DNA from 2 places in the Streptomyces synnematoformans genome. Region 1 is predicted to be linked to the other one. Evidence: predicted binding sites of a transcription regulator. Region 1 holds the regulator's gene; the other holds the start of a gene.
What was found. The regulator HspR, encoded in region 1, represses chaperone genes until heat shock. The targets are predictions, from matches to a motif close to TTGAGNNNNNNNNNCTCAA.
Positions count from the first base shown of each region.

Region 2: lon (endopeptidase La) is a predicted target of HspR. The motif match lies at 1,581-1,599, and genes of this name have one in related genera.

Region 1 is NZ_BAAAPF010000028.1:11,611-14,623, reverse strand. It holds gene grpE (nucleotide exchange factor GrpE) at 1-6, shown strand, start outside; gene dnaJ (molecular chaperone DnaJ) at 49-1,233, shown strand; gene ABD317_RS07905 (heat shock protein transcriptional repressor HspR) at 1,239-1,709, shown strand; gene ABD317_RS07900 (NACHT domain-containing protein) at 1,719-3,013, opposite strand, start outside.
Region 2 is NZ_BAAAPF010000252.1:1,761-4,773, forward strand. It holds gene ABD317_RS27585 (response regulator transcription factor) at 1-684, opposite strand, end outside; gene ABD317_RS27590 (spermidine synthase family protein) at 763-1,515, opposite strand; gene lon (endopeptidase La) at 1,623-3,013, shown strand, end outside.

The DNA.
Region 1 (3,013 bases):
GGGTGACGCCGTAGCAGCCGCCGAGGGACGAGAGGAGGGACGCCGGGAGTGAGTACGAAGGACTTCATCGAGAAGGACTACTACAAGGTTCTCGGCGTCCCGAAGGACGCCACCGAGGCCGAGATCAAGAAGGCGTACCGCAAGCTCGCCCGGCAGTACCACCCGGACGCCAACAAGGGCGACGCGGCGGCCGAGGAGCGCTTCAAGGAGGTCTCCGAGGCCAACGACGTACTCGGCGACCCCAAGCGGCGCAAGGAGTACGACGAGGCGCGCACCCTCTTCGGCAACGGCGGCTTCCGGCCCGGTCCGGGCGCCGGCGGCGGCTCGTTCAACTTCGACCTCGGCGACCTCTTCGGCGGCTCGGGTCCCGGCCCCGGCGGCGCCGGCGGCCAGACGACCACCGGCGGCTTCGGCGGCGGCCTCGGCGACGTCTTCGGCGGGCTGTTCAACCGCGGCGGGCGTACGCAGCCGCGCCGCGGCCAGGACATCGAGTCGGAGGTCACGCTCAGCTTCACGGAGGCCATCGAGGGCGCCACGGTGCCGCTGCGGATGTCGTCGTCGGCGCCCTGCAAGACGTGCGCCGGCACGGGCGACAAGAACGGCTCCCCGCGGGTCTGCCCGACCTGCGTGGGCACCGGTCAGGTTTCCCGCGGCGGCGGTGGCGGCTTCTCGCTGACCGACCCGTGCGTGGACTGCAAGGGCCGCGGGCTCATCGCCCAGGACCCCTGCGACGTCTGCAAGGGCAGCGGCCGCGCCAAGTCGTCCCGTACGATGCAGGTCCGCATCCCCGCGGGGGTGCAGGACGGGCAGCGGATACGGCTGCGCGGCAAGGGCGGCCCGGGCGAGCGCGGCGGACCCGGCGGCGACCTGTACGTCGTCGTCCACGTCGACGGCCACCCGGTCTTCGGCCGCAAGGGCGACAACCTGCTGGTGACGGTCCCCGTCACCTTCCCGGAGGCGGCCCTCGGCGCGGAGATCAAGGTGCCCACGCTCGGCGGCCCGCCGGTCACCCTGAAGCTGCCGCCGGGCACCCCCAACGGACGTACGATGCGCGCCCGCGGCAAGGGCGCCGTCCGCAAGGACGGCACGCGCGGGGATCTGCTCGTCACCGTCGAGGTGGCGGTGCCGAAGGAGACGGACGGAACGGCGCGCGAGTCGCTGGAGTCGTACCGGAAGGCGACCGTGGGTGAGGACCCGCGCGCGGAGCTGTTCAAGGCCGCGAAGGGAGCTTGACGACGATGGACGGCAGAAACGGCGGACGCGGCGGCGCGGGCGGCCGCAACCCGTACGAGCTGACCGAGGAGACGCCGGTCTACGTCATCTCCGTGGCCGCCGAACTCTCGGGCCTGCACCCGCAGACCCTCCGCCAGTACGACCGCCTCGGCCTGGTCTCCCCGGACCGCACGGCCGGGCGCGGCCGGCGGTACTCGGCCCGGGACATCGCGCTGCTGCGGCAGGTGCAGGCGCTCAGCCAGGACGAGGGCGTCAACCTGGCCGGGATCAAGCGGATCATCGAGCTGGAGACGCAGGTCGCGGCGCTGCAGGCGAAGGTGGCGGAGCTGACGGACGCGCTGGACGGCGCGGCGTCGGCGATGGCGCAGCGGGAGGCGCAGGTGCACGCGTCGTACCGGCGGGATCTCGTGCCGTACCAGCAGGTGCAGCAGACGAGTGCGCTGGTGGTGTGGAAGCCGAAGAACAAGCGGAGCTGAGCTTTCGGCTCAGTCGGTGAGGTACGTGACCTCCACGTGGGGCGGGAGCCCCACGTGGAGGTTTCTCATGTGCGGCTGCAGGGAGACCTCGTGCAGGGAGCCGAGTCCGGCGAGCGGCGAGAGATCCCTGAAGCCGTCGAGAGGCAGGTCGAGTACGAGGTGGTCGAGCTGCGGGAAGAGGCGGGGGAACCGGCTCAGGTCGAGCGTGGAGCCGGGCGGCCGGTCGTCGACCACGCCGAGGAACGTGACGCCCGGCAGGGCGGCGTCGGCGGGTGCGACCCCCAGCAGGTCCGGCCGGCACCGCAGCCCCTTGAGCTGGCGGAGCGCGGCCAGGGCCGGCCAGTCGTCCGCGGAGCGCTCGTGCCGCCAGCCGAGATAGAGGTACATGAGGTTGGCGTGTCTGGCCAGGGGCCGCAGGTCGGAGGTGTGGCCGGTCAGCAGGTTGAGCGTTGTCAGCTCCGGAAGCTCCGGCAGCGCGGCGAGGTCCAGCGGGCGCCGGCGAAACGGCGAGAGGGACAGGTGCCGCAGCCGCGGGAGGGAGGCGAGCAGTTCGGGAACGCCGTCGGCCAGCCCCGGCACCCTGTCGAGGATCAGAGTGCGCAGCGGCAGTCCGGCCAGCGCCGAGGCGTTGCTGAGGCCGTCGCACTCGGTGAGCCGCAGATAGCGCAGCTCGTGCTGCTCGCGTAGGAAGTCCAGATCCGTGAGCCCCGGCTGACCACGGATGATCAGTTCGGTGAGAGGGCTCACGGAGAGTTCTTCGCGCAGGCATGAGGGCTCCAGCGGGCCGCGTACCTCGACCATCGGCCGGGAGCCCAGGCGTCGCAGGGCACGTAGCTCGGCGTCGGACGTGACGGTGAAGAACAGCAGGTCTGGGTCGAGCCGGGCGATGACCTCGTCCGCGTACTGCGCCGTGTCGAAGCGGTGCCACGCCCAGGCGAGCTGCCGGCGTACGGCCAGGGAGGGGTGGGAGGCGTAGCGGGCGAGGAAGGCGACGGCGCGGTCGGATTCCACGTACGACGCGGCGACCGTGGTCTTCTGCGCGATCTCGTCCGGGACGTCCTCCGGGCCGGGCAGCAGGTCCAGCACCAGCGGCCCGGCCGCGCCCAGCGCCCGTGCCTCCAGCGTCGTCGTCGGCGGGATCAGCGCCGCCGTCTCCCGCTCCACCGCCTCCCGTACCGCCGGGGCCAGCTCCGCCGCGTGGTCCAGGCAGGCGGTCGCCAGCAGCCGGATGCGTACCCCCTCGACGCCCTCCCGCGCCCGCGCCGCCGCCAGCAGCTCCCGCAGGATCTCCTCGCGCTCCCGCG
Region 2 (3,013 bases), on a different contig from region 1:
CTTGCGGCGCAGCGCCTTGATGTGGCTGTCGACGGTGCGCGTCCCCGAGGCGTCCTCCCACTCCCAGACCTCCACCAGGAGCTGCTCGCGGGACAGCACCGCCCGCGGCTGGTTCGCCAGACACGCCAGCAGCTCGAACTCCGTCGGCGTCAGATGCACGTCGTCCCCCCCGACGCGCACCCGCCGCTCGGTGTGGTCGATCTCCAGCTCGCCCAGGCGCAGCGTGTCGTCCCGGGCGGTGCCCGCCGCCTGCGTGGCGCGCTCCACGCGGCGCAGTAGCACGTGCACCCGCGCGGCCAGCTCCCGCATGGAGAACGGCTTGGTCATGTAGTCGTCGGCGCCGACGCCGAGGCCGACGAGCATGTCCGTCTCGTCGTCCCGCGCGGTGAGCATCAGCACCGGCACGAGCCGCTGCGCCTGCACCCGCCGGCACACCTCAAGACCGTCGAAGCCGGGCAGCATCACGTCGAGCACGAGCAGGTCGGGCGCCCACTCCGCGGCGGTCGTGACCGCCGCCGGGCCGTCGCCGGCCGTGCGTACCTGGAAGCCCTCGGCGCGCAGCCGCGCCGATATCGCCTGCCCGATGGTCGGGTCGTCCTCGACGACCAGCACCCTGCGCTGGGCGCCGGGCGTCACCGCGGCCGCGTGGTCAGCGCGGCCGTTCAGGGCTTGTCTGTCTGCCATGTTCTCGTGGCCCTCGCGTCTCTTCCCCGTAGGCCCTCCGGTTCCGTTAGCAGCGTATGGGGCGGTGACACGCCTCGGCTACGGGAAACGGACAGCTCCGGGCCGCGTTCCGCCCCCGGTGTCCGGTGGGCGGACGGCGAGGTGGACGGCGTCCGGTGCGCCGCGGCGTACCGGGATCTCCTCGGTACGTACGCCGGTGAAGCCGGCGGCGCGGAGGGCGTCCTCGAACTCCGGCGAGGGGCGCGCCGACCAGACGGCGAGGACGCCGCCGGGGGCGAGGCGGTCCCGGCAGGCGGCGAGGCCGGCGGGGGCGTAGAGGCCGGCGTTGCCGTCGGTGACGGTCCAGTCGGGGCCGTTGTCGATGTCGAGGCAGATCGCATCGTAGAGGGCGCGGAAGGAGCGGGGGGCGATGGCGAGGTGGTCGAGGAGGTCGGCGGCGACGAGTTCCACGCGGGGGTCGGCGAGGGCGGGGCCGCTGAGGCTCGCGAGGGGGGCGCCGGGCGCGGGGCCCGTGTGCCAGTCGATGACCGCCGGCTCGCGTTCGACCACCGTGATACGCGCCCACCGCGGGTCCGCCGCCGCCTCGGCGAGCGAGAAGCCGACGCCGAGCCCGCCGATCAGCACCGCCGGTGCCGCCGTCGCCGGGTCGAGCGCCTCCGCCGCCGCCCGGATCAGCAGTCGCTCCGAGCGGCCGTCGGAGGTGTCCATGAGGAAGACGCCGTTCGCGATGATCTCGTGGTGCGCGCCGCGCCGCCGCAGCACGACCTCCCCGTACGGGCCGGACCTGCGGTCGACCGTCACGGCGGGGCCCCCGTCGTTCTCGCTGCTCATGGCCCCATCCTGCCCGATCGCTGGCAGCGAACAGACGGCCGGGAACACCACGGCCCCGCTCCGGGTTGAGCCCATGTAACTCAACTTGCATGCCGAAGGGGAGATCAATGGCTACTGAGTCCCGCTCGAACACGCCGCTGGCCCTGCCCGTCCTGCCGCTCGACTCCGCCGACCAAGACGTCGTGCTCCCCGGCATGGTCGTGCCGCTCGACCTCTCGGACCGCGAGGTGCGGGCCGCGGTCGAGGCCGCGCAGGCCGCGGCCCGCGGCAGCGGACACAAACCACGGGTGCTGCTCGTCCCACGGGTCGACGGCACCTACGCGGGCACGGGTGTCCTCGGCCGTGTCGAGCAGGTCGGCCGGCTGGCCGACGGCGACCCGGGCGCGCTCATCCGCGGCGTCACCCGGATCCGCATCGGCGCCGGCACCACCGGCCCCGGGGCCGCGCTGTGGGTGGAGGGCACGGAGATCGAGGAGTCCGTACCCGATCCCGTTCCCGGCGCCGTCGCGGAGCTGATGAAGGAGTACAAGGCGGTCGCGACCGACTGGCTGCGCAAGCGCGGCGCCTGGCAGGTCGTCGACCGGGTGCAGCAGATCGACGACGTCGGCCAGCTCGCCGACAACTCCGGCTACTCGCCGTTCCTCACCGCCGAGCAGCGCCTGGAACTGCTGGAGACCACCGACCCGGTGGCCCGGCTCAGGCTGGCCACGCAGTGGCTCAAGGACCACCTGGCCGAGCAGGACGTCGCCGAGTCCATCGCCAAGGACGTCCAGGAAGGCGTCGACAAGCAGCAGCGCGAGTTCCTGCTGCGGCGCCAGCTGGAGGCCGTACGCAAGGAGCTGCGCGAGCTGAACGGCGAGCCCGACGGCGAGGAGTCCGACGACTACCGCGCCCGGGTCGAGGCCGCCGACCTCCCCGAGAAGGTCCGCGAGGCGGCCCTGAAGGAGGTCGACAAGCTGGAGCGCAGCTCCGACGCCTCGCCCGAGACCGGCTGGATCAGGACGTGGCTCGACACGGTCCTGGAGATGCCGTGGAGCGAGCGCACGGAGGACGCGTACGACATCACCGGCGCCAAGGAGATCCTGGACGCCGACCACGCGGGCCTGGAGGACGTCAAGGAGCGCATCACCGAATACCTGGCCGTGCGCAAGCGCCGCGCCGACCGGGGCCTGGGCCTCGTCGGCGGCCGGCGCGGCGGCGCCGTGCTCGCGCTCGTCGGCCCGCCCGGCGTCGGCAAGACCTCGCTGGGCGAGTCCGTGGCACGGGCCATGGGGCGCAAGTTCGTCCGGGTCGCGCTCGGTGGCGTCCGCGACGAGGCGGAGATCCGCGGCCACCGGCGCACGTACGTCGGCGCGCTGCCCGGCCGCGTCGTGCGCGCCATCAAGGAGGCCGGGTCCATGAACCCGGTCGTGCTCCTCGACGAGATCGACAAGGTCGGCTCCGACTTCCGCGGCGACCCGGCCGCGGCCCTGCTGGAGGTCCTGGACCCGGCGCAGAA